One region of the Microbacterium terregens genome, then DNA from elsewhere that is predicted to be linked to it. Evidence: predicted binding sites of a transcription regulator. Region 1 holds the regulator's gene; the other holds the start of a gene.
The links. The regulator HspR, encoded in region 1, represses chaperone genes until heat shock. The targets are predictions, from matches to a motif close to AAGTTGAGTCNNNNNGACTCAACTT.
Positions count from the first base shown of each region.

Region 1 (15,935 bases):
CCCGACTTCAGGCTGATGCCGATCCGAAGCGCTGGGTCGCCGTGACCGGCTCCCTGGTGTTCGGCGGTCGCCGGCACCGCAAGGCCGCGATCCGGATGCTGCTCGACCAGGCGAACCGTGCGCTCGGCGTGGCCGGTCCCGCGGATTCGACGTCGCGACGTCCGGGCGGCTTCGCGGCATGGGCGATGAGTCAGGCGACCCCGTTCCTGATGCGCCGGGCGGCGGGGCGCGTACTCGTCTGGGTGTGGAAGGCCGACCCGGAGCTGCTGGTCGTCATGGCCCAGGTTCAGGAGGCCACGGCGCAGCTCCGCGCGGCGCGCGCCACGATGCCGATGGAGTACGACGACACCGAGTCGTTCCGCGGCAGCTACCTGGGCATGGGAGAGAAGCTCGCGATGCCGCTTCCCCAGGATCAGCGCACCCCGCCTTTCGCGACGTACACGTGGGACACCGGCGCGCATTTCGTGACGGTCACCGCCGTGTGCAGCGACCGGGAGCGATTCGGCACGGTCCTCGGTGCCGTGGACGAGCTGGCGCGCACCCTTCGAATCGTGGACGACGTCGCGCTCGGAGAGTCGTCCCAGGTCCTGCGGCTCGATCCCTGATCCCTTGCACCGCCGACCGCAGCGGCGCCGGCACGACCGGTGTCGGGCGCCCGAGCAGGCTCAGTCCGGCCCGATGGCCGTCCGATCGCCCGAGAGCCACCGCAGCCACCGCGCGCCCGGGTCACCCTCGAGCACCAGGGCACGCACCAGCAGGGTCAGGGGGATCGAGAGGATCGCGCCGAGCGGACCGATGATGAAGGTCCAGAAGATCACCGAGAAGAAGCTCAGCGTCAGGCTGAGGTCGACGGCATCGCTGACGAACTTCGGCTGGACGAGCACCTGCAGCACGACGTTGACGACGCTGTAGATCGCGATCACGGCGAGCATGAGCGGCCATCCGCCGACGACGAGGGCGAGCAGTGCGGGTGGCACGAGCCCGATGACGAACCCGATGTTCGGGATGAAGTTCGTGACGAACGCGAGGATCGCCCACACCGCCGGCGCCGGGACCCCGATCGCCCACAGCGCCAGCCCGTCGATGATCGCGACGACCGCGCCGAAGCTCGCGTTGACGACGTAGTACCGCCGCACACCCGTGTTGAAGCTCAGGATGCGGCGCACCGTCGGCCGCGCGGCCGCACCGAACGAGGTCTCGGCCCGTGCGTAGCGCGCGCCGTCGACTGCCATGAAGATCACATAGGCGAGGACGAAGAACAGGGCCGTGAGGATCCCCACCGCAGTTCCGCCGAGCGAGGTCACGAAGGACACGATCGTCGAGGGCTCCAGAACGGATGCCGCGGCATCCGACGCTTCATCCCCCAGTCCGATCGAACCGAGCCAGGAGATCACGGTCTGCGCGGACGCCTGCAGCTCGTCGGTGAAGTCCGCCACGAGGCGGACGAACTGCGTCCCCGCGAAGAACAGCAGCAGCCCCAGGACGACGAGGATCAGGTAGGCGATGACGATGACAGCGGTCGTGGCGAGCCAGCGCGGCCACCCGAAGCGTTCGAGCGGATGACGGACGGGGTGGCAGATGATGACGATCACGGCGGCCAGCACGAGCGGGCCGACCAACTCACGGGCGAAGAACAAACCTGCGAGCGCGACCACCGCAGCGGCCAGACCGAGCAGCACGCGCAGAGTCGGGGAGAGCGCGGCCGGTGGCGGCACAGGGATGGTGGGCTGGCGACCGAAGAGGCTCATCGGGCGTCGGCGCTCTCTTTCGGCGCGGGCGGTGGCGGCAGCCGCGCACTGATGTCGTCGATCTTGTGCGAGACGTCGCGAAGCTGACCCCGCGTGGCCGGCTCGTCCGTGTCACGGCCGATCGCGGCGCGCTCGAGCACCCATGACGCGAGCGTCGCCGTCACCACGCCGACGAGCGCCACTCCGCCGCACATCAGCAGCACCGCGACGATGCGTCCCCACGCCGTGACGGGGAAGTAGTCGCCGTAGCCGACCGTCGTGATCGTCACGAACGCCCACCAGACCGCGTCGCCGAACGTCTCGATGTTCGCACCGGGGGCTCCACGTTCCGCGTCGAGTTCGGCGAGGGCCGCGATCCAGATCAGGATCGCGGCGGCGCCGGCGCCGTAGATCGCGATGCTGCTGCGCAGCGCGGTGCCCGCCGTGCGCCGCAGCGAATGGATGAGCGTGAGCGCCTTCAGCAGCCGCAGCGGCTTCAGCACCGGCAGTGCGACGACCAGCAGATCGAAGATGTGCTCGCGGAACCACCGCCCGCGCGTGTCCGCCAACATGAGGCGCACGAGGTAGTCGGCCGCGAAGCTCAGCCAGGTCAGCAGGATGAACACCCGCGCGATCAGGTACAGCGTCCCTTGGAGATCGGCGATGACCTGCCACGAGTAGACGAGGATGAAGACGATCGACGAGATCAACAGCGGCCAGTACGTCAGCTGCCGCCAGCGCTCCTCCGTCATGCCCGAACTCTAGAACCCGCGCGGCCGGGATGCCGGATGCCGCGCGGAAAGGCACCGGCGAGCCCGCGCGCGCTGCGCTACTTCCCCGGGTCGGTGCGCCTCCGCGACGTCCGCTTGCCGTCGGCGCGCCCGGCGCTCTCCGCGGCATCCGGGTCATCCTGGCTCTGCTCGAGTGCCAGCCGCGGCCGCCACACGACGATGTCGGTCGCCCGCCGGACACGGCGGCCCTGGCGCAGGGTGACCACGGACCCGGTCGCACCCGCCGCGAAGACGCGCGCACCGGGCCGGTTCTCCAGCTCGGCGCGCACGCGCGCCTCCAGGTCGTGGACGCGATGATGCAGCTCTCGCACGCGATCTTCGAGTTCGATGATCCGGGCGATCGCGGGCAGGCTCATGCCATCGGACGAGAGGCGCGCGACTTCGCGGAGCTGTTCCACGTGCCGCGTCGAGTAGCGGCGTGATCCGCCCTGGGTGCGCGCGGGCACGACGAGCCCGAGTCGGTCGTACTGCCTCAGGGTCTGCGGGTGCATGCCGGCGAGTTCGGCGGCGACGGCGATCGCGAAGATGGGGGCGTCCTCATCGATCTCTCGTTCAGGCATCCCATCTCACCTCTTCTCTTCGATCCTCGGTCCGCTTCGTCTCCCGGTCGGGACACGACCCGCGGTCGGTCTGCGGGTCAGCCGCGCGCCTTCGACATCAGCTCCGCGCGGGGGTTCTCTTTCGGCTCCAGGTCGTGGAACCGCTGCAGAGCCTCGCGGGCAGCCTCGTCGAGGTGGGATGGCACCGCGACCTGCACCTCGGCGAGGAGGTCGCCGGTGCCCTTCGCTGTTTCCACACCGCGACCTTTCACGCGCAGGACTCGGCCTGAAGGCGTACCCGGCGCCACCCGCAGTTTCACGGGATCGCCACCCAGGGTCGGCACTTCGATCGTCGCGCCGAGCGCCGCCTCGGTGAAGGTCACCGGCACGATCACGCGGAGGTTCAGTCCCTCACGCGTGAAGACGGGGTGCGGTCGCACGGCCACCTGGACCACGATGTCGCCCGACTCGCCGCCGTCCGGGGATGGGCGTCCGCGCCCGCGTAGGCGGATCTTCTGCCCGTCCGCGACGCCGGCGGGGATCTTCACCTTGAACGGCTTGCCGTCCTCCCCCTGCAGTGTGATCGTTTCGCCCCGGGTCGCGGTGATGAAGTCGATCGTGGTGCGGGCGGTGATGTCCGCCCCGCGCCGAGGGCCGCCGTAGCCACGGAATCCGCCCGACGGCTGCCCGAACCGACCGGAGCCGAAGCCTCCGCCCTGCTGCTGGTTGAACATGCTGAAGATGTCGTCGAAGTCCTCCGGCGCCTGGCGTGCTCCCCGGCCCTGGCCGAACATGCTGAACACGTCCTCGAACCCGCCGGGCTGGTCGCCCGCCGTGAAGCGCGCTCCCGAGCCCATCGCCCGGATCTGGTCGTACTCCTTGCGCTGTTCCGGATCGGACAGCACCGAGTACGCCTCGCTGACCTCTTTGAACGTGGCCTCCGCTTTGGCATCGCCCTGATTGGAGTCGGGGTGATACTTGCGTGCGAGCTTGCGGTAGGTCTTCTTCAGGTCGGCGTCGCTGACGCTCTTGTCGACACCCAGGACTTTGTAGAAGTCCTTGTCGAACCAGTCTTGACTGGCCATGGCGCCTTAACCGGCCCCTGAGCCCGCCGACGGGTCGGCCGGCACCGCGACGACCACTTTCGCGGGTCGCAGCTCGACCGAACCCAGGCGGTAACCGACCTCGACGACTTCGAGGATCGTCGGCTCGGCCACCCCCGGCGTCGGCGCCTGGAAGATCGCCTCGTGCTGCTGGGGATCGAAGGGCTCGCCGGCCGCGCCGTACGCGACCGCGCCCAGCTTCTCAGCCAGGGCGCGCACCTTCTCGCCGATCGCGGCGAGAGGGCTTCCCTCGGCGAGATCGCCGTGCTTGTCAGCCCGATCGATGTCGTCGAGAACCGGCAGCAGGCCCTTCACGGCCTCGCCCCTGGCCCGTTCGATCTCACGCTCACGCTGGTCCTCGGTGCGTCGGCGGTAGTTGGCGTACTCGGCCTGCAGCCGCTTGAGGTCGGTCAACAGGGCCGACTCCAGGTCGGCGATGACCGCATCCTCGGCGGCGGCGTCGACGTTCTGCGCGGCGTTGAGGATGTCGTCGATCGTCCAGCTCTCCTCGGATCCGTCCGGCTGCGAATCGGGGTCGGAGACCTGCGCCTCCGACCCCTCCTCGTCCGGTCGAACCTCGTCGCCAGGCTCCTGATCAGCCCCGTGCTCTTCGAAGTTCTTGTCCGTCATGGCTACTTCTTCTCTTCGTCCTCGTCGTCGACGACCTCGGCGTCGATGACATCCTCATCGGATGCCGCGGACGCGTCCGCAGAACCGCCATCCGTCGAGGCGTCGCCGGCGGCATCCGGAGCCGACTGCGCAGCCTGACCGGATGCGTAGATGGCCTCGCCCAGCTTGCCCTGGCTCTGGTTGAGCTTGTCGAACGCGGTCTTGACCGCGTCGTCGTCCTCGCCGGCCAGAGCGGCCTTGAGCGCGTCGACATCGGCCTGGACCTCGGTCTTGACGTCGGCGGGCAGCTTGTCGTCGTTGTCCTTGATCAGCTTGTCGATCGAATACGACAGCGTCTCGGCCTGGTTGCGGACCTCGGCAGACTCACGGCGCTTCTTGTCCTCGGCCGCGTGCTCCTCGGCCTCGCGCACCATGCGCTCGATGTCGTCCTTCGGCAGCGACGAGCCGCCGGTGATCGTCATCGACTGCTCCTTGCCGGTGCCCTTGTCCTTGGCGGACACGTGCACGATGCCGTTCGCGTCGATGTCGAACGTGACCTCGACCTGCGGGATGCCGCGCGGCGCCGGCGCGATGCCGGTGAGCTCGAAGGTGCCGAGCGGCTTGTTGTCGCGGGTGAAGTCGCGCTCGCCCTGGAAGACCTGGATGGCGACGGACGGCTGGTTGTCGTCGGCCGTCGTGAAGGTCTCGCTGCGCTTGGTCGGGATGGCGGTGTTGCGCTCGATGAGCTTCGTCATGATGCCGCCCTTGGTCTCGATGCCGAGGCTCAGGGGGGTCACGTCGATCAGCAGCACGTCCTTGCGCTCACCGCGCAGCACGCCGGCCTGCAGGGCGGCGCCGACGGCGACGACCTCGTCCGGGTTGACGCCCTTGTTGGGCTCCTTGCCGGCCTCCTGCTTGACCAGTTCGGCGACGGCGGGCATGCGGGTGGATCCACCCACCAGCACGACGTGATCGATGTCGGCGACCTTGATGCCGGCCTCGCGGATGACATCCTCGAAGGGCTTCTTGGTGCGGTCCAGGAGGTCCTTGGTGAGGTCCTCGAACTTCGCGCGCGTGATCGTCTCGGACAGCGAGACCGGTCCACTGTCGGTCAGCGACAGGTACGGCAGGTTGACGGAGGTCGACATGGAGCTGGAGAGCTCCTTCTTGGCCTGCTCCGCGGCCTCCTTCAGACGCTGCAGGGCGATCTTGTCGCCCGAGACGTCGACGCCGGTGGTGTCCTTGAACTGCTTGATGAAGTAGTCGACCAGACGCTGGTCCCAATCGTCACCGCCGAGGCGGTTGTCGCCGGAGGTGGAGCGCACCTGGATCGTGGAGAAGTCGTCGTCCTTGCCCACCTCGAGCAGCGAGACGTCGAACGTTCCGCCACCGAGGTCGAAGACGAGGATGAGCTCGTCCTGCTTGCCCTTGTCCAGGCCGTACGCGAGCGCGGCGGCGGTGGGCTCGTTGATGATGCGCAGGACGTTCAGACCCGCGATCTCACCGGCCTCCTTGGTCGCCTGACGCTCGGCGTCGTTGAAGTACGCGGGCACGGTGATGACAGCATCCGTCACCGTGTCGCCGAGGTACTCCTCGGCGTCGCGCTTGAGCTTGCCGAGGATGCGCGCGGAGATCTCCTGCGGGGTCCACTTCTTACCGTCGACGTCGAACTTCCAGTCGGTTCCCATGTGGCGCTTGACCGATGAGATCGTGCGCTCCACGTTCGTGACGGCCTGGCGCTTCGCGGTCTCGCCGACGAGCACTTCGCCGTCCTTGGTGAACGCAGTCACCGACGGGGTGGTCCGGAAGCCTTCGGCGTTCGCGATGACCTTGGGCTCGCCGCCCTCGAGGACGCTCACGACCGAGTTCGTGGTTCCGAGGTCGATTCCAACAGCACGGGCCATGTGTTTCTCTCTCCTTGTTCAGGGGCGGACGGATGCCGGACCCCGGGGTGTATGAAGTCTTTTCGCGCCGACCCTGGAACCGGAACTCACAGATGTGAGCCTCAGCACCCAAGGGTTGAGCCGCGATGACTCAAGGTTATCGGAGGCCGCCCGAACGTGTCAAATGAAGTTGATATGGACTGGCTCAACTTTGCAGGCGTGTCGGATCGATCAGCCGATCAGCGTTCCTTCTGCGGCCGAAGACGGCGCCGGATCAGGCAGGCGCCGCATCCGCAGGCCGTTCAGGATGCCGAGGACACCGGCGAGGATCGGGACCAGCAACGCGATCTGCAGTGCGATCGGGCGTGACTGCTCGTTGATCGCGATGATCTCGTCCTGCACGTCGGCCGGCTCGCCGTCGAGGACCTCTTCGAGCTGAGTCGTCGAGATCAGCTGGGCATCCTCCTCGAGCGCGGCGGCGATGGTCTGCTTGTCGTCGGGAGGGATGACGGTGCTCGCGTCCACCCGGGCGGTGAACGTGAAGGCGAGCGTGGCCAGCATGATCGCCCCGGCGAACGCCAGTCCGAACGAGAGACCGAACGACCCGGCCGCGGAATTGACCCCGGCCGCCTCGCTCACGCGCTCGTCGGTGATCGGCGAGAGCGTGTAGTTGTTCAGCTGGGATACGAGCAGCCCCAGGCCGCCTCCCGCCACGATCAGCGGAAGGGCAAGCCACCAGCCCGAGTCGGCTCGGGGCACGATCGGCAGCACCGCCGTCAGCCCGACCACCAGCAGTCCGAATCCCCACAGGATGATGGTCGCGGGGCGCCCCTTGGCCCGCTTGCCCGCCCACAGGGCCACCGCGAACATGCTCAGCGAGAGCGGAGCGATGGACAGCCCTGCCTGCAGCGCGTTGTACTCGAGGACCATCTGCAGATAGAGCGGCAGGACGATCATCGAACCGCCCAGCGCGACCTGCTGCAGCAGCTGACCGGTCGCACCCGAGCGGAACAGTTTCGATCTGAACAGGTCCGGATCCAGCAGCGTGGCCCTGCCGTGCCGCTTGCGGATGATCAGCCACCAGATCAGGCCGCCCATCGCGACCAGGCCGATCCCCAGGAGCAGCCCGACGTACTGCCCGCCCTCCTGCCAGACCAGGATGCTCAGCACGATCCCGCCCATGCCGACCACGGAGAACACCGCCCCCACCCAGTCGACCGTCCGCGAGCCTTCGTAGCGGACGTCCTTCACCAGCCGGATGCCGGAGAGCACGACGGCGATCACGACGGCTTCGAGGAGGAATCCGATCCGCCAGGACAGGAAGGTCGTGATGACGCCGCCCAGGAGCGGACCCACGCCGGCGGCGATGGCCGCGGACGCGCCGACCAGCGCGTACACGCGCTTCTGGTGGGCACCCTGGAAGTTGCCGTGGATCAGCGACTGCATCGCGGGTAGCAGCAGCGAGGCACCCAGGCCGCCGATGAACGCCCAGAAGATGATGATCGTCCGGAGGTCCTGTGCGAGCGTCATCGCGATCGCGCCCACCGCGTATCCGAGCAGGCCGAGGATGTAGGCGAGCTTGCGGCCGATCAGGTCGCCGGTCTTGCCGCCGATCAGGATGAACGCCGCGGAGACGAGCGCTTCGAGTGCGATGGCGCCCTGCACTCCGCTCGCGGTGGTGTCGAGGTCTCGGACGACCGCCGAGATCGAGACGTTCATCAGCGACGTGTCGACCACGAGCACGAACATGGCCATCGCGAGCAGGATCGCAAGGCGGCCGTTGAACGTGGTTCCGGCCCTGGTGGCGGCGTTCATGCTTCACCTAATCACGCGGCGAATGTGCGCACCAGTGGGTCGGCTCGGCGGCGCGAGGATGATCGCAGGTCACCCGCTCGGCGCGCGGAGCGTCGTCACCCGCCGGCGGTCAGGCGTGCGCGGCGCTTGGCCTCGATCCGCCGTGTGGTCTCCATGAAACGGGCCGAATCCGGGATGCGGGCCAGCAGCGGCCCGGCGACCATCGTGATCAGGACATAGCCGGTCGCGAGGGCGGCCAGTGAGCGGTCCACGCCGGCCGCGACGGCCAGTCCCGCGATGACGATGGAGAACTCGCCCCGCGGCATCAAGGCGAAGCCCGCGCGCCAGCGCCCGGGCTCTGCGATGCCGGCGCGGCGCGCGGCGATATAGCCGGTCAGCAGCTTGGTCCCCATGGTGACGATCGCAAGCCCCACCGCGGGCACGAGCATGGACACCAGATCGGCCGGGTCGGTGGACAGGCCGAAGAAGAGGAAGAACACCGCGGCGAAAAGGTCTCGCAGCGGAGTCAGGACCCGCTGAGCGTGCTTGGCCGCCGGACCCGAGATGGCGATGCCGACGAGGAAGGCGCCGACCGCGGCGGACACGTTGGCACCCTCGGCGAGGCCTGCGACGAGCAGCGTCAGCCCGAGCACCGACAGCAGCAGGACATCGGCCTCTTTGGACCACACGAGGCGGGACACGAGCCTGCTGTGACGCAGCGCGACATAGAGGATGAGGGTCACGGAGGCGAGTGCGATGACCACCGAGACGGTGCCGGCCAGCAGTCCCGCCCCGATCAGGAGCGCGGTGAGCACCGGAAGGTAGAACGCCATCGCGAGATCCTCGATCACCAGGATGGACAGGACGACAGGGGTCTCGCGGTTGGTGAGACGGCCCAGATCCTGCAGCACCTTGGCGATGACGCCGGACGAGGAGATCCACGTGATGCCCGCCATGGCCACCGCCCCGACCGGACCCCAGCCCAGCAGGAGGGCCAGCAGAGCGCCGGGCACGGCGTTGAGGGCCATGTCGATCAGACCGGCCGTCTTCGAGCCGTTCAGGCTCGAGACGAGTTCACGTGCGGTGTATTCCAAGCCCAGCATGAGCAGCAGCAGGATGACGCCGATCTCCGCGCCGATCTCGATGAATTCCTCACCCTGCGTGAAGGGCAGGAACCCGCCCTCGCCGAACGCCAGCCCGCCGAGGAGGATCAGCGGGATCGGAGAGATCTCCAGCCGCGATGCGAGTCGGCTGAGCAACCCGATCCCGAGGATGAGCGCGCCGATCTCGACGAGGACGAGCGCGCCGTGGTCCATCCGCCGCGATCAACTGCCGCCGACGATGCGGACGAGGTGATCGAGCCCGTCCCGGGTACCGACGACGACGAGCGTGTCGCCGCTGTGCAGGAGGTCGTCCGGCCCGGGGGCGGGCAGGATCTCCGTCGCCCGCACGATCGCCACGATCGAGCACCGGGTGCGGGTGCGCGCCTTCGTGTCGCCCAGCGGACGAGCGACGAAAGGAGAGTCCGCACGCACCGGGATCTGCTCGACGGCGAGGCCGGCCACCTGATCGCGCAGCCCGGCCAGCTGCGTGAGGATCAGTGAGGCGCCGAGCACCTCGGACAGGGCGATCGCCTCGTCGTCGCTGAGCGTGATCGTCTCGCCGGCACGGTCGGGATCGTCCTCGTCGGAGAGCGCGAGCTGCCGACCGCCGTCGCGGAGGTTCAGGACCGAGAGCCGGCGCCCCTCCTCGGTCACGATGTCGTGGCGGACACCGATTCCGGGCAGCTCGGCGCGTTCGACGTGGGCAGGCATGCGTACATCATGGCACCGCGGCGGGCGGCCGGTCTCGGTGCTTCCGCGTCGCCGTGGCGGGCGGCTGTAGCCTGAGCAGGCCGCAGAGTCGCGGCGCGCGTGCCCTGACGCACGCGCTGTTCACCGAAGGGCCCTAGCGTGACGCATATGAGCGATCCCGACGTTCCCCGAATGGCGCCCAACCTGCCGCAGTTCTCCGGCATCACGCCGACCGATGCGCTCGCGAGCGCCGTGGGCGCCGAAGGTCCGTCCAGCACGCGCAAGCGCATCGTGCTGGCGTGGGGCCTGTGGGACTGGGGCTCGGCGGCCTTCAACGCCGTGGTGACCACGTTCGTCTTCACCGTCTACCTCACCAGTTCCAGCTTCGGGCCGGCCGGAACGGTCGAGGCCCAGCTCGGGTGGGCTCTGGCCGGCGCCGGCCTGCTCATCGCGGTGCTCGCACCGGTCACCGGACAGCGCTCGGACACCTCGGGCCGGCGCAAGCTGTGGCTCGCCGTGAACACCTACATCGTGGTGGCCGCGACCGCAGCGATGTTCTTCGTGGAGCCCGATCCGTCGTTCCTCTGGCTCGGACTGCTCCTGGTCGCCGCCGGCAACGTGTTCTTCGAATTCGCCGGTGTCAACTACAACGCGATGCTCTCGCAGGTCTCGACGCCGCGGTCGATCGGCAAGGTCAGCGGGTTCGGCTGGGGCATGGGGTACATCGGCGGAATCGTCCTCCTGCTGATCGTCTACTTCGGCTTCATCGAGGGCCTGTTCGGCGTTCCCGACGAGAACGGACTCCCGATCCGGGTGGCGATGCTGGTCGCGGCGCTCTGGTTCGGCCTGTTCGCGATCCCCGTCCTGTTCGCGGTGCCCGAGTACCGGGGCGCCGGCGCAAAGCGGGAGCGCGTGAGCTTCTTCGCCTCGTACGTCCGCCTCGGGCGCGACATCGCGAAGCTGTGGCGCGAGTCGCGTCACACCGTGTGGTTCCTGCTGGCCAGCGCGGTCTTCCGCGACGGACTCGCTGGCGTCTTCACGTTCGGCGGCGTGCTCGCGGCATCCGTCTTCGGGTTCTCCCCCGGCGAGGTGATCATCTTCGCGATCGCCGCGAACGTCGTCGCCGGCGTCTCGACCATCCTGGTGGGCGCGCTCGATGACCGGCTCGGGGCCAAACCCGTCATCGTCGCCGCGTTGATCGGCCTGATCATCTCCGGGCTGCTCGTCTTCTTCCTGCACGACGGCGGGCAGATCGTGTTCTGGACCGCCGGCCTGGCCCTGTGCCTGTTCGTCGGTCCGGCGCAGTCGGCTTCGCGCACCTTCCTCGCCCGGATCATCCCACCGGGCCGCGAAGGCGAGGTATTCGGCCTGTACGCCACGACCGGACGCGCCGTCTCCTTCCTCGCTCCGACGATGTTCGCGGTCTTCGTCTCCGTCTTCGGGGCGGCGTACTTCGGCATCCTGGGCATCGTCCTCGTGCTCGCGGTGGGCCTGGTGCTCCTGATCCCCGTCAAGGCCGTCCAGGAGCGGCTGAAGGACTGACGCCGCGCGAGGTCACGTCGGCCAGGCGTCCGCCAGCTTGGTCAGCAGCCGGGCGAGCTCCGCACGCTCCTCGTCGCTGAATGCGCCCAGGGCCGCGTCGATCGCGCTGCGACGCTCGCCGCGGAAGCCCCGCACGATCGCGAGCCCCTGATCGGTGAGCGCCACGCGGGTCCGTCGGGCGTCGTCCGAATCGGCTTCACGGCGCACCAGCCCCATCTGCGCCGCCTGCTGCACCAGCCGGGACGCCCGGGGCTGATCCACCCCGACCGCGTCGGCGAGCTCATTGACCGACAGCGGGCCGGATGCCGCGGCCAGCGCCTCGAGCAGCCTCAGTCGCGCCGGTCCGCCGATGCGGGGCCCCGCACCCCACGGTGGTGGACCACTCATGCCGCCGTTCACGCCGTGCATGCCACTATGCGGACCGCCTCGCATCCAGCCGCCGTCGCCGCGGTGGTGCCCGGGGTCGCCGTGATGGCCGGCGGGACCGTGGCCCCCGTCCCACGGCGGGCGCGGCATCCGTCGCCCTCGCAGTCGGGCGAGCGCCGCAGCGATCACGTCAGCAGGGTCGGAGGGTGCGGAGGTCATATCTCGAATTTACATGTGACTTGACATATTCTCGGCTTGCATGTCACACTACATATAAAAAGGACTTCTCATGAACAACGAAGACACCCCGACCAACGAGCCCTCCGATGAGGGAACCGCTGGCGCGCCGCAGGGTGCGCCCACAGACCGTCGACCGCTCGGCTACTGGCTGCGCACCGTCGACCGCCTGATCACTCGCGAGTTCGGCGCCGCCTTCGCCGACGCCGACGTGACACGTCGCGAGTGGATGCTGCTCAACGCGCTCTCGGGCGACGCCGAGCTTCCCCCGCTCGCCGAGCGCTTCGCTCGCAAGGGCAAGCGCCTCCGTGGCCTGGCCGAACGCGGCTGGGTCGAAGAGACCGGCGATGGCACCTGGGTGCTCACCGACGAAGGCCGCGCCGCCAAAGAGAGACTCGGCGACATCGTGGACGGCATCCGATCCCGCGTCTCCGGGGCGGTCTCGCCCGAGGACTACGCCGCCACGACGGCCTCACTCGAGGCCATCGCCCGCGAACTCGGCTGGGACGAGAACGCGCGGATGCCGGGGCGCGGTTTCGGCCCGGGCTTCGGCAGCGAATTCGGTCCAGGACGCGACTTCGGTCGCGGGTTCGGTCCCGGGCGCGGCTTCGGCCCCGGCTTCGGCCGTCGTCACGGCTTCGGCCACGGCCACGGTGAAGGCGGCCACGAGCACGGTGAGGGCTACGGTCCCCACGGCGCCCACCCCTGCCACCCGCACCACCCCGCCGAGTACCGCGGCGGACATCACGGGCGCGGCGAGCGCTCCGGCCGTGCGGAGCAGCGCGCCTTTGAGCGCGGCTTCGACGCCGGGTTCTCTCGCGGCCGCACCGACGGCGCGACCGACGCCGCCTGACCCGAATGCGCGGTGGGGCACGATCCGAAAGGGTCGTGCCCCACTCGGCTACCGGCGCGTCTGCTCCGAGCCGGAGAGCCGCTGCGCGAGATAGATCGGCACGATCGAGACGATCACGAGCACGACGGCGATCACCGACACGACCGGCGCCTGGTTCGGCCGGAACATGTTGTTCAGGATGAAGATCGGCAGGGTCGTCACTCCGGAACCGGCGGTGAAGGTCGTCACGATGATCTCGTCGAAGCTCAGCGCGAAGGCGAGAAGGCCGCCCGCGAGCAGCGCCGACCGCAACTGCGGGAAGGTCACGAGCCGGAACGTCGTCCACAGTCCTGCTCCGAGGTCGGCCGAGGCCTCCTCGAGGCTGGTCCCCGTTCGTCGCAGCCGCGCGATGACGTTGTTGAAGACCGTCACGATGCAGAACGTCGCGTGCGCGATCACGACCGTCCAGATCGACAGGGGAATGCCCATGATGGTGCGGAAGAAGTTGTTCAGCGCGATGCCCGTGATGATGCCGGGAAGCGCGATGGGAAGGATGATCAGCAGGCTGATCGCGTCGCGGCCGAAGAAGTCGAACCGCTGCAGGGCGATCGAGATGAGCGTGCCCAGCACGAGCGAGATCACCGTGGCGATGATCGCGACCTGCACGCTGGTCAGCACCGCCTCACGGGCGCCGGCGCTCTCGAACGCGCGCACCCACCAGTCCAGCGTGAACCCCGGTGGCGGCCAGGTCAGCGACGCGGACGTCGAGAACGAGTTGACGAGCACGACTCCCAGCGGCACGTAGATCACGACGAGGATGATTCCCGTCACCGCCGCCAGCACCAGCCGGGCCGTCCGTCCGAGTCGCATGCGCGGGTCCTAGAGGTTGTTCAGGGCGCCGGTGCGGCGCACGACAGCGAGGTAGCCGAAGATGATCACGATCGGGATGAGCGCGATCGCCGCCGCAAGCGGCAGGTTGTTCGCAGCCCCGACATTCGTGTAGACGAGATTGCCGAGCATCTGACTGGCCCCGCCGACGATGTTCACCGTGATGTAGTCGCCGAGTGAGAGCGAGAAGCTGAAGATCGTGCCGGCGATGATCGCCGGGAACACGAGCGGCAGCACGACGCTTCCGAGCGTCCGCCAGGTCTTGCCCCCGAGGTCTGCCGATGCCTCCAGCAGAGAGTCGGGCACGCGCTCCAGGCCCGCGTAGATCGGCAGGATGACGTACGGAAGCCAGAGGTACGACAGCGTGATGACCGTCGCCGGCAGCCCGTACCCGGGGGTGCTCAGCCCCAGGGGTGCCAGCATCCATTCCAGGATGCCGTCCTGGGACAGCACGGAGCGCCACGCGTAGGCCTTCACGAGGTAGCTCGCCCACAGGGGCATCAGCACCGCGATCAGCAGGATGCGCTGCGCCCGCGGGGAGGCGACCTTCGCCATGTAGAACGCGATCGGCAGCGCCACGACCACATCGATGAGCGTCACCAGCAGCGCGACGCCGAGCGTGCGCAGGGTGACCGTCTGATAGAGCGAGCCCGTCAGCACGGTGATGATGTTCTCGAGCGTCCACTCCGTGGTGATCTCGCCGGTGAACGAGTCGACAGACCAGAACGCGGTGACCAGCAGCAGCACGAGCGCGACGATGTAGACCACGCCCAACCAGAACAACGGTGCCGACAGCAGCAGCGCGAGTCGCGTGCGCGGGTGTGCGATCAGAAACGACGAGAGCCGCCGCGGCCCGCTCTTCCGCGGCGGTGGAACCGGTGGCGTGGTGCGCTCTTCGGCGAGGGATGTCGCGGTCATGTGTGCTCCGGGAAGATGCCGGGGGCGGTGGTTCGGGTCCGCCGCCCCCGGCGCTCGGTGTGGGTCAGCCCTTGATCTCGGACCAGGCCTCGGTCCATTGGGCGTAGTCGACGCACTCGACGTCGGTCCGGCCGTCGACGCACTCGGCGATCGGAGTCGTCCAGTACCAGATCTGGGCCGCATAGTCCGCGTCGCCGGCGTGGTACGCCTCGCAGTCGTCGCGGTAGTCGCAGGCCTCCTGGCTCGACGGCGCCTCACCGAAGTAGGCGGTCGCCTGCGCGTTGGTCTCCGGGCTCGCGATCCAGTCGAGCCATGCGTATGCGCAGTTCGGGCTCTTCGCCTCGGACGCGATCATCCAGGTATCCGACCATCCGGTCGCCCCTTCGTCCGGAAGGACGACATCGGTCGGCGCGTCCTCGCCGGCGAGCACGTTCTGGATGACCTGCCAGGTCGTCCCTGCGACCGAATCGGTGGTCTCGAACGCCTGGATCTCCTTGAGATAGTCCGACCAGTACTCGCTGATGTGCGGGCGCTGCTCCTTCAACAGGTCGACCGCCGCCTGGAACTGGGTCTCGTCGAGCGCATACGGGTTCTCGATGCCCAGGTCGGGCTGATGCGCCATGAGGTAGACCGCGGCATCCGCGATGTAGATCGGCGAGTCATACGCGGTGATCTTGCCGGTGTACTGGCTCGCCTTGTCGAAGACGATGTCCCACGACGTCGGCGCCGGCGTGACGACCTCGGTGTTGTACAGCAGCAGGTTCGCACCGTAGCCGTGCGGCACGCCGTACGATTTGCCGTCCACCGAGTTCCACTGCTGGTCCTTCAAGAAGTCGAAGACGCCCGCGTAGCTGGGGATCAGGTCGGTGTTCACCTCTGCGACGTCGCCGCCTGCGATCAGTCGCAGCGTGGC
Region 1 covers NZ_BAAAWH010000001.1:272,664-288,598, forward strand. The annotation lists gene ABD655_RS01270 (hypothetical protein) at 1-605, shown strand, start outside; gene ABD655_RS01275 (AI-2E family transporter) at 666-1,748, opposite strand; gene ABD655_RS01280 (potassium channel family protein) at 1,745-2,479, opposite strand; gene ABD655_RS01285 (heat shock protein transcriptional repressor HspR) at 2,557-3,078, opposite strand; gene ABD655_RS01290 (DnaJ C-terminal domain-containing protein) at 3,156-4,142, opposite strand; gene ABD655_RS01295 (nucleotide exchange factor GrpE) at 4,149-4,790, opposite strand; gene dnaK (molecular chaperone DnaK) at 4,793-6,673, opposite strand; gene ABD655_RS01305 (MFS transporter) at 6,884-8,467, opposite strand; gene ABD655_RS01310 (cation:proton antiporter) at 8,563-9,762, opposite strand; gene ABD655_RS01315 (cation:proton antiporter regulatory subunit) at 9,772-10,260, opposite strand; gene ABD655_RS01320 (MFS transporter) at 10,408-11,781, shown strand; gene ABD655_RS01325 (MarR family winged helix-turn-helix transcriptional regulator) at 11,794-12,366, opposite strand; gene ABD655_RS01330 (MarR family winged helix-turn-helix transcriptional regulator) at 12,437-13,237, shown strand; gene ABD655_RS01335 (ABC transporter permease) at 13,286-14,086, opposite strand; gene ABD655_RS01340 (ABC transporter permease) at 14,096-15,022, opposite strand; gene ABD655_RS01345 (ABC transporter substrate-binding protein) at 15,087-15,935, opposite strand, start outside.

Region 2 (15,935 bases), 2.4 Mb from region 1:
GGCACGGACATGACGGAGTGCGTTTCGTGCATGTTGTGATCGGTTTCGGGTCACTGGGCGGCGAGACGAAGCGAAGGAAGAGACGATGACCCCCGACAAGCTGAAGCTTCTGGACCACGTTCAGGCGATCAACTGGAACCGCATCGAGGACGACAAGGACGTGGAGGTGTGGAACCGCCTCGTCAACAACTTCTGGCTGCCCGAGAAGATCCCGCTGTCCAACGACATCCAGTCCTGGAACACGCTCACCCCCGACGAGCAGCTGCTCACGATGCGCGTATTCACGGGCCTGACGCTGCTGGACACGGTGCAGGCCACGGTCGGCGCGGTCTCGCTCATCCCCGATGCGATCACCCAGCACGAGGAAGCCGTCTACACGAACATCGCGTTCATGGAATCGGTGCACGCGAAGAGCTACTCTTCGATCTTCTCCACGCTGTGCTCGACGAAGGAGATCGACGAGGCGTTCCGCTGGTCGGTCGAGAATCCGAACCTTCAGAAGAAGGCTCAGATCATCATGGAGTACTACCAGGGCGACAACCCGCTGAAGCGCAAGGTGGCATCCACCCTGCTCGAGAGCTTCCTGTTCTATTCGGGCTTCTACCTGCCGATGCACTGGTCTTCGCGGGCGAAGCTCACGAACACCGCCGATCTGATCCGCCTCATCATCCGTGACGAGGCCGTGCACGGGTACTACATCGGCTACAAGTACCAGAAGGGTCTCGAGCGCATCAGCCAGACGGAGCGCGACGAGATCAAGGACTACACGTTCTCGCTGCTCTACGAGCTGTACGACAACGAGGTGCAGTACACGCAGGACCTCTACGACGGCGTCGGCCTGACCGAAGACGTCAAGAAGTTCCTGCACTACAACGCCAACAAGGCCCTGATGAACCTCGGCTACGAGGCGATGTTCCCGTCGTCGGTCACGAACGTCAGCCCGGCGATCCTGTCGGCGCTCTCGCCGAATGCCGACGAGAATCACGACTTCTTCAGCGGATCCGGTTCCTCCTACGTGATCGGCAAGGCCGAGGCGACCGAGGACGACGACTGGGACTTCTAGAAAAATCCCACCGCCTATCGCATCTGCGCACACGTGAGCGTCGCTGAGATCGCCGCCACTACGCCGCTCGTCGCCGGCGTGTTCACGGTGGGGCTGATCGCGATCCTCCACGTACTCGAGCCCGAGTACGACCCGTCATGGCGGATGATCAGCGAGTATTCCCTCGGGCGACACGGGTGGGTCATGCGCCTGGCCTTCGTCACGATGGCCATAGGCCTTTCGGCGACATGCGTGGCCTTGTGGCCGTTCGGCGGTCCGTGGATCACCGGCCTTGCCGCCGTCGCCCTCGGCGCGCTCGGTGCCGCGTTCATCGACGCGGATCCGATCATGACTCCGCGTGCTGATGCCACGCCAGTGGGCAGGGCGCACACAGTGCTGGGTGTGGTGTTGCTGGCCGGTTTTCCGGCTGCCGCGCTGGTCGCGGGGGTCGGGGTGGCGCCCGCGCTCGGCTGGACGCTGGTGATCGCATCCGTTGTTCCGTTGGCCGGACTGGTGTGGTTCCTCATCGCCGCTGCCCCCGCCCACGGACAAGGCGGCTCGCCTGAGATTCGAATCGGATGGCCGGACAGATTCTGCCTTCTCGCCTACCTGGCGTGGGTGGTGCTCGCCGCTATCAGCGTTCTTGCCGTCTTGTGACGCACGAGCGTCGCGCAGGACGATCAGCCGGCGTCAGCCCGAGTGACGGTCCTGCTGCGCACTCCTGTTCGGGTGCCGACCCGACCGCGAGCCGGTCGCTCAGCGTGCTCGTGCTTCTGCGGTCGGAGTCTCGCTCGGCGTTCCGAACCGCGTCCTCTTCGTTTCTGGGTGTCAGTGGTGTCGCCAGGAGCGTGTTGCGTGCCAGTCGAGGACGCCGGCTGCACGCGAGGTGTCGAAACCGCCGACGTGGTCCGGGAAATCCCGTCTGCGGGTAGCGGTCGGGAGGTGACGGTCGAGCAAGTCGCTGGTGGGGGTGTGCGAAAGGGTTTCGTCGCTCGCGATGACGACCGCTTCGTAGCCACGGTGTCCGCTGCGCGGATGCAGGGCGAGCACGCACGCTCGGGCGGCGTCCTCGAGTTCGACCCAGCCCCACAGGTTCGCCGCGCCCTCGGCGTCGTCGGCGACGTGGGCGACGTGCTCAGCCTCGGCCGCGGAGAGGATCCAATGCAGCCGGAGCGCCGTGACGGTCATCCCGCGTCGGGCGTACATCTCACCCATCCGCTCGGTGAAGTCCTTTGTCAGCGCATACGGGTCGACGAACTCGAGCGGCGTCGACTCGTCGACCGGGACGGCGGAGAAGGTGAGCGGATCAGGGGAGAACGCGGTGCCGTAAATGGACCCGCTCGATGCCAGAACGGCGGTTCGCACCCCCGCTTGCCACGCCTGCTCGAGTGCGTTGAAGCAGGCCATCGTGTTGTTGCGAACGAGCTCGCTGGGCTCGACGTGCTCGGGGCTCGGGATCGCCGCGCAGTGGATGATCGCAGACGCGCCGCGCATGGACCTGGCGACCGCCCCCGCATCGGTCAGGTCCACGCCGGTCGGTCCTCGCAGATCAGCCTCGAGAACCTCCACGCCGACGGCGCGCAGCTGCCGGCACACTGCTCGCCCGAGCTTGCCCTGCGCACCGCTCACCCACACCACCGACGAAGCAGTCGTCGCGCCGATTGACGCGTCAAGGGTGCTGAGGTTCACGCGTCGACCCCATGACCGTCCGGCTCCGTCGGGTACCCAGGGACCGAGCGAGTCCGCCTTCGGCACGTCCGTGGCTGGTCGTCTGCACGCGCGCCGACTCAGCCCGATCGGAACACTTCCACGTGGCGGCTAGGCGCACGAGAAGCGAGCACGAGGGCGATGATCCCGAGGCCGAGCGTCCGCGAGAGGAAGCCCAGCGTTCCCAGTATGACCGCAGCCCCGACAGCATTCTGGGAACCGACCGGGCCGGCGAAAGCGAACAGCAACTGGGGGAGCACCCCGCCGGCGACGGATGCGAGCAGCGCCCAGAGTGGCGCCCACTGCCATGGCCTCGGGATGATTCCCGCCCGCGCGATCTGAACGACGGCGATCAGCGCCGCGGCGAGCGAGACGAGGAGGTTCACGAAGAAGACTGTCGTCAGCGCGCCTTCGGCGGCACGATATGCGTCTAGGCCAGCCTCGAACGTGGCGGCGTCGATCGTCGGCAGGAGCGGTTGCGCAAGGTGAACGACAAGCGGCCACAGCGCGACGACCACGAGTGCGGTGACGCCGAGCGGACGTCGCGCAACCACGCTCGCTTCCTCCGACAGTCCGATCGCGAACAGAAGCACGGAGGCCGCGAAGACAACGTCGCGCGTGATTGCGATGGCTGAACCACCGCCGGGGAGGGAGTACTGCATCATCCCGATCACCGCGCAAAGCACCAGGCCGCCGCCGCCGATCGCCCAGGTCAGCCTCACCGCTCGCATGCTCCGACCCTAGACCGCGAGGCGACTCCGCTCTCCATGGAGCAGAGCGGGGGCTGCTAGACGAGGCGCCGCTGCGCGCACCTGTGCTTGTCGTGCCGTCCGTTCGCGGCGTACCGTGTCGGTCATGCAGCCGAAGGCGCGTGCAGCCGTCATCATCATCGCCGTCGCCGGAGCGACCGCAGGGATCGCGGCGATGCGCGTGCGTCGCCGGGCCGCGGAGTACGAGTACGAATACGGCCTGTCGCCGGCGACGACGCCGGCGCCGGCACCGGGGGATTCCGATCGACCCGGCGGAGCTTCTCCGTGAGCGAGAACGAGGACCCGCCGCGTACCCCGCCGATCACGCGCCCGCCGGCTGACCCGCAGACCCCGCCGATCACGCGGCCACCGGCCGGCCAGACCGCGGCTCAGGCCGGACCGAACCCCAACCCGGGTGTCACCCGCACCTCGCTGATCTGGATGGGTGTCGCGGTGATCGGGCTGTCCTTCGTGGCGTCCTTCCTGGGCGCAACACTCGCCCGCTCGCAGGACTCCGCACCGGTGGCCGAGCCCATCGCAACGACCGCCGCCACACCGACCGAGACGAGTGAGCCGAGCACCGAGGAGTACGAGGAGGCGCTCGAGGAGATCCTCCCGGCCGGAGCTGCGGTGCGTGCCGGAGCAGGGGCCCCAGAGGCCGGCAAAGGCTATGAAGGCGAGGTCTACATCGACATCGCCACCTCGGACGTGTACCTCTTCCGGGACGGCGAGTGGGTGAAGGTCGGCAACATCCGTGCCTCGGCGGCGGAGAACCTCACCGGCGAGACCGGGCCCACGGGAGAGACGGGAGAGACAGGCGCAACCGGCGAAGCGGGCGCACCGGGGGCTCCCGGCACCCAGATCTCGCTCGGCATCGGCGCCCCGCAGGACGAGACGTGCGAGACCGACGGTGACATCTACATCGACACCGAGGTCGCCGCGTTCTACCAGTGCGCGGCCGGTACATGGACGCTCTTCGGGCCGGCGGCGGGCGTCGCCCCGGCCCCCCTGCCGACCCCGACCACGGACTCCGGGACGAACGGCTGATCCCAAGCGGCCGACGCGGCATCCGATGGCACTTCCCGAGGCCATGAACCGGCACTCCTATACTGCGTCCATGAGCACGGGGGACACACGCGATCGAGTGCCGATCGAACCGCAGAGCATCGACGCACCGCTCTCACGCGCCGCCGTGTTCCTGACCGTGGTGCTCTCGGATGCGGCCGGCGCGGCCGACCAGGTCCGATCGGCGCTGGGGGACGTCGGCGGTCTCGTACGCGCGGTGGGGTTCCGCGACCTCGGCGGCCGCCTCTCGTGCAACGTCGGCATCGGCCACGACGTCTGGTCGGCCGTGACGGGTATGCCGATGCCCGCGCAGCTGCATGCCTTCGTGTCCGTAACGGGCGGCACGTACACGGCGCCGGCGACGCCCGGCGACCTCTTCTTCCACATCCGTGCCGACCGCGCCGACATGTGCTTCGAGTTCGAGAGGCTGCTGCTGCACGCGCTCGGCGGTGCGGTGACGGTCGCGGACGAAACCATCGGATTCCGCTACTTCGACTCGCGCGACCTGCTCGGTTTCGTCGACGGCACTGAGAATCCCACCGGCTCGAAGATGGCTCACTGGACGCTCGTGGGCGACGATGATCCTCCCCACGCCGGAGGCAGCTATCTCGTGGTCCAGAAGTACCTGCACGCCCTCGACGCGTGGCAGGCACTGTCCACCGAGGTCCAGGAGCAGATCATCGGTCGCACCAAGGCGGACAACGTCGAGCTCGATGACGCCACGCTGCCTCGCCCGTCGCACAAGGGGCTCACCACGATCGTCGACGCCAATGGTGAGGAGCACGACATCCTGCGCGACAACATGCCGTTCGGCCGTCCCGGTCAGGGCGAATTCGGCACGTACTTCATCGGGTACTCAAAGGATCTGTGGGTGATCGAGCAGATGCTCAGCAACATGTTCCTCGGCGACCCGGTCGGCTCCTACGATCGGATCCTCGACGTGTCGACAGCCGTGACGGGAGGCACCTTCTTCGCTCCCGCGAACGACGTGCTCGACTCGTTCGGCGATTAACGGAATCAGCTCGCCCGGTCTGCGGCAGCGAGAAGGTCGCGCCAGTCGGCCGGTACCCGCTCCGCCGGGCCTGGAACGGTCTGGTTCGCGGGGTGGCTCTCGGGTGGTGCGAGCCGCGGACCGCGCGCGTAGTCGTTCGTGACGTAGTCCCAGAACCAGTCCTCGCCCGGTTCGTAACTGCGCATGATGCGGTGTCCCGTGGCGCGGAAGTGCGCCGATGCGTGCTTGTTCAGGGAGTCGTCACAGCAGCCGATGTGTCCGCACAGCGCGCAGCGCCGCAGATGAACCCACCACGAGCCGGTCTCGTCGCATTCCACGCAGCCGTCGCCGCTCGGCGGAACGCGCGGATCGATGAACTCGGAGAGCTCGGTCATGCGTGCTCCTCATCGGGTGAGTGGAGTGCCTGCCCGCGATGGTAGCGGAGAACCGCGGCGCCCGCCCGGCCGCGTGCCGGTCTGCGGATGCTGGGAATACCCTCGGCGGTAGGTCGTTTAACTTGATACGAGTCCGCTCAAGTACCTAAACTTGACATAGCAAGACTCAACTTTCATCAGGAGAGATTCCGAGAGAAAATGCCCCAAGACTTCACACCCCAGGACGGCGAGAACGGCTCGAGTGCGTTCGACGAGTTCCTCGCGCGCTACCTCGACGGCGAGCGCGCCCGCGCGTCACGGTCCATCGACCTGACGCGGTTCCTCAGTCTGCGCACGCAGCAGTTCCTGCAGCAGGCCGGCGCGTTCGCGCTCGAGCGCGGTCAGCGTGAGCTGGACGCCCTGCACGTCCTGCGCATCCTCGTGAGCGAGGCCCCCGCCAAGGACGCGGTGGAGCGCATCGGTGCCGACCCGGCCGCGATCGCGCGTGCCGCGGAGCAGCGTCTGCCGCAGACATCCGACCCGGCCGACGTCGAAGGCGCCGTGATCACCCCCTCCGTGCAGCGCGCGCTGTTCCACGCGTTCCAGGTGGCGCGTTCGTCGGGCTCGACCTACGTGGACCCCGAACACCTCTTCTTCGCGCTCGTGCTCGGCCAGGATGCACCGGCCGGACAGATTCTCGCTCAGGCGGGCGTCACGGCCGACGCACTCCTGCAGGGCGCTCGCGAGACCGTGACTCCCACCGGTGAGCCGGTGGCAGAGCAGGGTCAGGATGCCGCGGCATCCGAAACGCCCATGCTCGACAAGTTCGGCACCGACCTGACCGCGCTCGCGCGCGCCGGTTCGCTGGACCCGGTCATCGGTCGCGAGGACGAGATCGAGCAGACCATCGAGATCCTGAGCCGCCGCACCAAGAACAACCCGGTGCTGGTGGGCGAGGCCGGCGTCGGCAAGACGGCGATCGTCGAGGGTCTGGCGCAGGCGATCATCGCGAATGCGGTGCCCGAGCAGCTGCGCGACAAGCGTGTCGTGTCGCTGGACCTGCCCGCCATGCTCGCCGGTACCCGGTACCGTGGCGACTTCGAAGAGCGCCTCACCGCCCTGATGGACGAGGTCTCCGGCCTGGCCGGTGAGCTCATCCTGTTCATCGACGAGGTGCACACCGTCGTCGGTGCGGGCGGTGGCGGCGGTGATGGCTCAATGGATGCCGGAAACATCCTGAAGCCGCGCTTGGCGCGCGGGGATCTTCACCTGGTCGGTGCGACCACCCTCAAGGAGTATCGCGTCATCGAGAAGGACCCGGCACTCGAGCGGCGGTTCCAGCCGGTTCGTGTCTCGGAGCCGAGCCTGGAGGATGCCGTGCTGATCCTGCGCGGACTCCGGCCCGCCTACGAGGAGCACCACGCCGTCACGTTCACGGACGACGCCCTGCGCGCCGCCGTCGAACTGAGCGACCGCTACGTCTCGGACCGCGTCCTGCCCGACAAGGCCATCGATCTGATCGACCAGGCCGGCGCGAGACTGCGCCTCCGGCTCGGTGTCAAGGTCGATGTCTCGGCGCTGATGGCCCGGCTCGGTGAGCTGGAGGCCGACAAGAACGCTGCCGTGGGAGCGGAGAAGTACGAAGAGGCATCGCGCATCCGCGACCAGATCGCGGAGGTCCAGGGCCGCCTGGACGCGGCCACCTCACAGCCCGCACCGACCGCGGTCGTGGACGAGCCGGAGATCGCCGCCGTGATCAGCCGCGCCACCGGGATTCCGGTGCAGCGGCTGACCGAGACCGACCGCGAGCGCCTCGCCGCCCTTGAGGACGAGCTGCACGCGCGCGTGATCGGCCAGGACGATGCGGTGACCGCGGTGGCCAAGGCCGTGCGTCGCAACCGCACCGGGATGGGCGACTCGCGCCGGCCGGTCGGATCCTTCCTGTTCCTCGGACCCACCGGCGTGGGCAAGACGGAGCTCGCGAAGGCTCTCGCGGCGAGCCTGTACGACGACCCCTCGACGGGTACGGGTACGGGCGGAAACGTGATCCGGTTCGACATGAGCGAGTTCGGCGAGCGGCACACCGTCTCGCGGCTCGTCGGTGCCCCTCCGGGATATGTCGGCTACGACGAGGCGGGCCAGCTCACCGAACGCGTGCGGCGCAACCCGTACTCGATCGTGCTGTTCGATGAGATCGAGAAGGCACACCCTGACGTGTTCAACCTGCTCCTGCAGGTGCTCGACGACGGCCGGCTGACCGACGGTCAGGGTCGCACCGTCGACTTCCGCAACACCGTCATCGTGATGACCTCGAACATCGGAAGCGAGTTCCTCGCATCCCGCTCGGGTGCGATCGGGTTCGTCGCGGACGGCGGCGGTGAGACCGGCTTCGGCAGCGAGAAGGACCTGCGCGATCGCGTCATGGGCAAGCTCCGTGAGGCGATGCGCCCCGAGTTCATCAACCGCATCGACGAGATCGTGCTCTTCCGCAAGCTCGCGCGCGAGCAGCTGCGCGAGATCGTGCGGCTCATGCTCGGGACGACCGAGCAGCGGCTCGCCGGACGCGAGGTCACGCTCGAGATCACGGATGCCGCGATCGACTGGCTCGTGGAGAACGGGTACGAGCCCGAGTACGGGGCTCGTCCGCTCCGCCGCCTGATCCAGCGCGAGGTGGACGACCGGATCGCCGAACTCTTCGTCAGCGGCCAGCTCGCCGACGGGGGAGCAGTGACGGTCGATGCGGCCGACGGTGGGGTCACCGTCTGGAGCGCGCAGGTGCTCCCGGCTGCGGCCTGAGAATCCGCAAACCCTACGACAGAGGGTGCGTCGCGATCGCGACGCACCCTCTGTCGTTTCCGCCGGGCGTGTGCGCGCGGCACCCCACCGCACCGGTTCAGCGCACGAGGGACCGCGGCTCCAGCAGCGAGCGGGCCAGAGCCGTCGAGCCTGCGACGGCGGCCGGCATCGTGGCGACCGCCCCGAGGGGCACCAGGAAGCACAGCTGCGTGGCGACGCCGAATCCCAGCACGCGTGCACGGTGCGCACGCAGCAGCTGCCGCCGCTGGCGGCGGTCCATGCCGCGTGCGGACAGCGCCCGCGACGAGAGCTCGTCGGCCAGCAGCCAGCCGGTCAGCAGCACGGCCAGGACGGTGCCGAGGACACCACCCACCACGGGGATCAACCCGGCCAGCGCCGCGCAGATGGCGACCAGGATCCCGCGCACCAGCAGTCCTGCACCATCGCGCACCGACTGCCAGAATCCGTAGCGGGCGTCGATCTCGGAGTCGCCCAGGTCGTGTTCGACCGATCGCCAGATCCGCTCGTAGAACGGTTCGCCGACGATGAGCGTGAGCGCGGTGAACGACACGGCCACCAGGACGAGGGCGGCACCGACCATGGCCGTTCCGACGGTGATGCGCATCACCGTCGCCCACAGACCCGGCCATCCGTCAGCCCACGGCGTGATCGCGACCGTGACCGTGGGCAGCGCGACGCCCAGCGCGATGAGCCCTGCCAGCAGCAGAAACCCGACGATCGCGGCGGGGATCAACCCCAGTGCCATGAGTCGGGGCTTGCGACGCCAGTAGGCGAACCCGCGCCCCAGCAGACCCATGCCTCGGATGAACTCGCGCATCGCCCACAGCTTACGGGCGTGAGGGTGCCCGCTCGCGCCCACGTAGGCTCGGAGGTTCCGCCTTCCGTCCCGCCATCCGTCTGGGAGACACGTGTTCCACGCACCCCGCAACCTGTTTCGCACACTCGCGGTCGCCGAGGCCGTCTCGTGGACGCTGCTGATCACCGGGCTGATCCTCCGGGCGACCCTCGACATCCCCGTGGCCGTCGCGATCGGCGGCGGCATCCACGGATTCGTCTTCCTGTCCTACGCCGCGACCGCCATCCTGGTCGCCAAGAATCAGCGATGGGGCGCAGCGCCCACCGCCATCGCGGTCGTCAGCGCGATCATCCCCTACGCGACCATCCCCACCGAGCTCTGGCTCGCCCGCAGCGGACGCCTCTCCGGAGCGTGGAGAATCGCGGAATCCGACGACCCACGCGACGCCGCATGGCACGACCGACTCCTGCGGGTGCTGCTGCGCCGTCCGTGGATCCTGGCGCTTCTGCTCGCGGCCGGCGTGATCGTGGTCTTCGCGGTGCTGCTGATTCTCGGCCCGCCGGGAGGACGCGAGTAGCACCCGCGCCGGGCGGCCCCGGTCAGTCGCGGGCCGGCAGTTCCTGCAGGGTCCAGGTGTTCCCGTCAAGGTCGTCGAAGGTCACGAAGCGGCCCCAGGCCTGATCGTCGACGCCGCTCGCATCGACGCCGAGGGAGCGAAGGTGCGCCAGCGCCTCGTCTGCGTCCGGCACGACAACCTGAATCGTGTTCTGCTGGCCCGGTTCCAGTTCGATGCCGAGGCCCTCCCCGAAGGCGATCGAGCATGCCGATCCTCGAGGCGTCATCTGCACGAACCGAAGTCCGTCGAACGGCACCTGGTCGTGATCGGCGACGAAGCCGACCCTGCTGTAGAACTCCTTCGCGCGGTCCACGTCGGTCACCGGCACGAAGATGAGTTCGATCTTCCAGTCCATGTTCCTGCCCTTCCTCGGGGGCGCGTGTCCGTGGCGCGCCACGATTTCCCAATGCCACGATAGGAAGCACCCCGGACACATCCGGTCCGCTTCCGGATTCAGAGGGAGCGGAAGCGCCTCAGCGTCTCCGCGGCGATCGCGTGGTCGATCACGTCCGGCTCACCCGACATCGTGATCGTGCCGACGACCTCTCCCGAGACGAAGATCGGCACCGCTCCGCCGTGGGCGCGGAAGACGGCGTGGTCGATGTCCGTCCGATCCTGGAACGGCGTGCCGGCCGCTTCATGCCGCCGCCGCACCAGCAACGACGGCTCGCCGAACCTCTCCGCCACCGCTGCCTTTCCCGCCAGCCAGACATCGTTGGCCGGGCCGGTGGTGCCCAGCTTGGCGAGGAACACCTCGTCTCCTCGCAGCACGATGCGCACGGCGAGATTCGCGCCCTGCTTGCGGATCATCTCGACGGCGAGGAGGCCGAGCGTGACGGCGTCGTCGTTGTCGAACACGGGACGATCGAACGGAGGGACCACCTCGAGATCCTCGACGGTGAACACCGGAAGCTCCGCCATGTCAGCGGCTCACCTCCAGGGCGCTGATCCCCGGCATCCCGAACCATGCGCGACCACCGTCGCCTTCGACGAAGGTCGCCAGAACGCCGTCGCAGGTGCTGCAGCGTGCCACCGTGCCCATCGCGGTCGCGTAGACGACCGCGACGGCGATCATCCCGTGCGTGCCGCACGTCGTGCAGCGCGCGTCAGCGCCGGTGGCATCCCAGCCGAGCATGTCGACAAGGCGCCCGGCCAGGACGTTTCCATCCAACTTGGTCATCACGAACCTCCGAATCTTTCCGTGCGCACATTGCCGGGCCGGTGCCCGGCCTCGATCAGCCACTCCGCCACCGCCTCGACGAACGGCGTGGGACCGCAGACGAACACCAGCGGGTCGGATGCCGCGGGCAGCGTCGCGGCATCGAGCATCTCGCGCGTGATCCGGCCGGGCGGGGTCGGCCATCCGTCGGGAGCCTTGCGCGTGTAGACGAAATCAAGCCACAGCGCGGGCGCGGCGGCGGCGAGCGCCTCGAGCTCGGAGCGGAAGAACACGTCCTGCGGCGTGCGCACCGAGTACAGGAGGCGGAACTCGGTCGCATCGCGCGCCTCCGCGTGCGCGGTCGCCATCGAGAAGAGTGGGACCACGCCCGAGCCGCCGGCGATGAGCTGCACGGGTCGGGACATCTCGCCCGCCGGGGGCGGTGCCCACACGAAATACGCGCCGAGCGGCCCGTGCAGCTCCAGCTGGTCGCCCGCGCGCAGATCGTGCACCAGGAACGGCGAGACTTCGCCGTCGGGCAGCTCGTCGACGGCGAGCAGGACGCGGGTGCCCTCGCCAGCGGAAGCGATCGAGTACGACCGGGTCGCCTGGTATCCGTCGGGTGCGGTCAAGCGCACGTCCAGGTGGGATCCGGCGTCGTTGCCCGGCCACGTCGGCACGTCCAACTCGATGCGCCGTGCCGTCGGGGTCTCGGGCAGCGAAGTGACCACGGTCGCCGCATGCCAGGCCGCCTGCCGGTGCACCTTCGCGGGCGGCGCGTCCGCCGGCGCCGGCCCGCTCACCAGTACCGCTCCTCCAGCCACGGGTCGCCGTGCAGGTGGTAGCCGTTCTGCTCCCAGAATCCCGGATCGTCGGTGGGCATCGTCACCAGCCCCCGCACCCACTTCGCGCTCTTCCAGAAGTACAGGTGGGGCACCAGCAGCCGTGCCGGTCCGCCGTGCTCGGGATCCAGCGGCTCTCCGTCGGCCTCGAACGCGATCCAGCTCTTTCCGTCGAGCAGATCCTCCAGGGGGACGTTCGTCGTATAGCCGCCGTAGGAGTGGGCCATGACGTACTCGTGCTCGGTCTGGACGCTCTCCCAGATCTTGTCGAGCGGGACACCGCGCCACGGCATCTCGAGTTTGGTCCAGTGCGTGACGCAGTGGATATCGGTGGTGATGTCCTCGATGCCCAGGGCGCGCAGCTCGTCCCAGCTCCATCGTTGCGCGCCGTTCTCGGTGCGGACGGAGAACTCCCAGTCGGCGGTGTCGACGTGGGGGGTCGGACCGGCCGAGAGCACCGGCCAGTCGCTGACGAGCGTCTGGCCCGGAGGCAACCGCGGATCGCGCTCGCCGCGGCGGCCGGAGAAGCCTCGAGTGATGAAAGACATAGGGGGAGCCCCTTCCCGTTGGGGATCACACTAGTGAGGCGACCGCGTCCCTGTCACTGGCCATCTGAGTCGGCCCGCGGCCGAGCGCGTGCGCATAGGCTGAAGTCATGTCGACCCTCCTGCTCGGGATGCCGCGGATCCACCGCGATCCCTCGAGCGCGCCCGATACGGCCGGGCGTCCGGACACGGCCGACCTGGTCGATCGCTTCGGTCGCGTCGCCCACGACCTGCGCATCTCGGTGACCGAGAAGTGCTCTCTGCGCTGCACGTACTGCATGCCCGCCGAAGGGCTGCCCAGCATCCCGAAGAGCGACCTGCTCACTGCCGAGGAGATCGCGCGCCTGGTGGGCATCGCGGGCCGCGATCTCGGCATCCGTGAAGTGCGATTCACGGGCGGCGAGCCTCTGACCCGCGCCGACCTGGTCGACATCGTCGCGCGATCCGCGGCGGCGGCGCCGGGGCTGGATCTGTCGATGACCACGAACGGCATCGGCCTCGACAAGGTCGCCGCGCGCCTCGTCGACGCCGGACTCGGCCGGGTCAACGTCTCGATCGACACCATCGACCGGGAGCACTTCGCGCGGCTGACGCGGCGGGACCGCCTTCCGGCGGTCCTGGCCGGCATCGACGGCGCTGTTCGCGCCGGGCTCGGCCCGATCAAGCTCAACGCGGTCCTCATGCGCGAAACGCTCGACGACGCTCCCGCGCTCCTGGCCTGGGCGGTCGAGCGCGGGCTGCGCCTGCGGTTCATCGAGCAGATGCCGTTGGATGCCGACGCCGCCTGGCGGCGCGCGAACATGGTGCCCGCGGCCGAGCTGCTCGAGGTGCTGTCCCGGCGCTTCACCCTGACCGAACCGGGGCGCGACGACCCCTCCGCGCCCGCCGAGGAGTGGCGTGTCGACGGTGGTCCCGCGACGGTCGGCATCATCGCGTCCGTCACGCGCTCGTTCTGCTCCGCGTGCGACCGGACGCGGGTCACCGCCGAGGGCACCGTGCGATCGTGCCTGTTCGGCGACGACGAGACCGACCTGCGCACCCTGCTGCGCGGTGGCGCGAGCGATCAGGACATCGCAGACCGGTGGCGCGCGGCGATGTGGGGCAAGCAGGCCGGCCACGGCATCTCCGACCCGGGATTCGTGCCGCCCGAGCGTTCGATGGGAGCTATCGGTGGCTGACGTGCGTGTGCGCTACTTCGCGGCGGCGGCGGATGCCGCGGGCCGAGTCGACGAGACGCTTTCCGTGCCCGGGGCCACCGTCGGTGACCTGCGGGAGCTGCTGGTGAACCGCTACGGCGAGTCGATGGCGCGCGTGCTGCGATCCGGGTCGATCCTCGTCGACGGCGTGGTCAGCCGCGATCCGGAGCGCACGCTCGGAACCGGCGCGGACGTGCTGCCGCGCTTCTCCGGCGGCTGACCCGCACCCCTCTCCTCCGCGAGACTGGATAGACGCCACGAGACAGAGGCGAACGCAGTCGGTCTCGCGGCGTCTATCCAGTCTCGCGGCCAAGCCGTGACGGCTAGAGGCCGACCCACTCGGTCGTGCCGGCGGTCAGGTGCTGTCGCTTCCAGATCGGCGTGCGCTCCTTGACGAGGTCCACCAGCTGCGCGCACACGGCGAACGCATCGGCGCGGTGGGGTGCCGCGACCGCCGTGACCAGGGCGACGTCGCCGATGGCGAGCGAGCCGACGCGGTGGACGGCCGCGACGCGCAGACCCGACGCTTCGGCGATCTCGCGGCAGACGTCGGCGAGGAAGGCCTGCGCGTCCGGGTGCGCTTCGTAGTCGAGGGCGTGCACCGCCTCGCCGTGGTCGTGATCGCGCACGACCCCTTCGAACACGACGAGGGCACCGTCGGCGACCGTCATCACGAACGCCTCGGCCGCCGCGCGGTCGATGGGCTGGTCGGTGATGAGCGCGAGATAGCGCGCGGAGTCACTCATGCCCGCCACCGTCCGCCTGATCGAGCACGTGCGCCAGGAGCGGCTCGAGCACGGCGAGTCCGTCGCGCACCCCGCCGGTAGAGCCGGGCAGGTTGACGATCAGCGTGCGTCCGGCCATGCCCGCCACCGCGCGACTCAGCACGGCCGTCGGCACGGCAGTCCGCCCTGCCGCGCGGATGGCCTCGGCGATGCCGGGCAGTTCGAGGTCCAGCAGAGCGCGGGTGGCCTCCGGGGTGCGATCCTGCGGGTGCAGGCCCGTGCCACCCGTGGTCAGGACGACGTCGGGCGCGTCGGCGACGATCCCGGCCAGGGCAGGGCCCACCGCGGCATCCGCGGTCACCGACGCGCCGCTGACGACGAACGCCCGCGCGCGCAGCCACTCGACCAGCAGCGGGCCGGTGGTGTCCTGGCGCGTACCCGCGGCTGCGGCGGTGGAGGACACCAGCACCTCCGCGGTGCGTCCCAGACCGATCGGCGCCGGCTGCGTGTCCGACTCGGGATGCCGCGTCCCGCCGTCGCGCGACCACTCGCCGTGCTTGCCGCCCGACTTCTCCAGCAGGCGGATCTCGCCGAGCTCCGCACGCGGATCGACCGCTTTGATCATGTCGTGCAGCGTGAGCCCGGCGACCGCCACCGCCGTGAGTGCTTCCATCTCGACCCCGGTGCGCGCCGTGACCGAGACCGTCGCCTCGATCTGGATGGTGTCCCCGTCGAAGTCGAAGTCGATGGTCACCGAATCCAGCGGAAGGATGTGAGCGAGGGGGATCAGTTCGCTCGTGCGCTTGGCCCCGGCGATGCCCGCGATGCGGGCGGTGGCCAGCACGTCGGCCTTGGGCAGGTCGTCCGCGCGCACGAGCCGCAGGACCTCCGCCGTCGTGGCGAGGCGACCGGCGGCCCGCGCGACGCGGCGCGTGATCGGCTTCGCGCCCACATCGATCATCCGGGCTCGGCCATTGTCATCGAGGTGACTCAGCGTGCTCATAGGTCAACGGTATCTACCGTGGCGCCCACCGGGAGCCCGATGACCTCGGGCGGCACGTCGATCAGCACATCCGCGGCCGCGAGCGCCGCGACCAGATGCGATCCCGGACCGGCGACCGTGGCTACGCCGCCATCCTCGGTCAGCCGCCCGCGCAGGAATTGCCGGCGGCCGCTGGTGGACTGCAGCGGCGCGGCGAGAGCGAGCGTCCTTCGCACGGCGGGCGGCATCCCGGCGAGCTCGCGCAGCGGCGGGGCGACGAACAGTGCGAAGCCGAGCTGGCTGCTCACCGGGTTGCCGGGGAAGCAGAC
Region 2 covers NZ_BAAAWH010000001.1:2,663,196-2,679,130, reverse strand. The annotation lists gene nrdE (class 1b ribonucleoside-diphosphate reductase subunit alpha) at 1-39, shown strand, start outside; gene nrdF (class 1b ribonucleoside-diphosphate reductase subunit beta) at 86-1,063, shown strand; gene ABD655_RS12425 (DUF998 domain-containing protein) at 1,097-1,699, shown strand; gene ABD655_RS12420 (NAD-dependent epimerase/dehydratase family protein) at 1,871-2,731, opposite strand; gene ABD655_RS12415 (hypothetical protein) at 2,830-3,480, opposite strand; gene ABD655_RS12410 (hypothetical protein) at 3,605-3,787, shown strand; gene ABD655_RS12405 (hypothetical protein) at 3,784-4,545, shown strand; gene ABD655_RS12400 (Dyp-type peroxidase) at 4,616-5,575, shown strand; gene ABD655_RS12395 (UBP-type zinc finger domain-containing protein) at 5,581-5,949, opposite strand; gene ABD655_RS12390 (ATP-dependent Clp protease ATP-binding subunit) at 6,148-8,724, shown strand; gene ABD655_RS12385 (EI24 domain-containing protein) at 8,822-9,562, opposite strand; gene ABD655_RS12380 (DUF3817 domain-containing protein) at 9,654-10,118, shown strand; gene ABD655_RS12375 (VOC family protein) at 10,141-10,512, opposite strand; gene ABD655_RS12370 (heme-degrading domain-containing protein) at 10,611-11,078, opposite strand; gene ABD655_RS12365 (DUF6510 family protein) at 11,080-11,337, opposite strand; gene ABD655_RS12360 (FAD-binding oxidoreductase) at 11,337-12,119, opposite strand; gene ABD655_RS12355 (molybdopterin-dependent oxidoreductase) at 12,116-12,706, opposite strand; gene moaA (GTP 3',8-cyclase MoaA) at 12,814-13,881, shown strand; gene ABD655_RS12345 (MoaD/ThiS family protein) at 13,874-14,119, shown strand; gene ABD655_RS12340 (molybdenum cofactor biosynthesis protein MoaE) at 14,223-14,645, opposite strand; gene moaCB (bifunctional molybdenum cofactor biosynthesis protein MoaC/MoaB) at 14,638-15,627, opposite strand; gene ABD655_RS12330 (molybdopterin molybdotransferase MoeA) at 15,624-15,935, opposite strand, start outside.
Region 2: a site for HspR is predicted at 6,098-6,122, ahead of ABD655_RS12390 (ATP-dependent Clp protease ATP-binding subunit). Genes of this name have one in related genera too.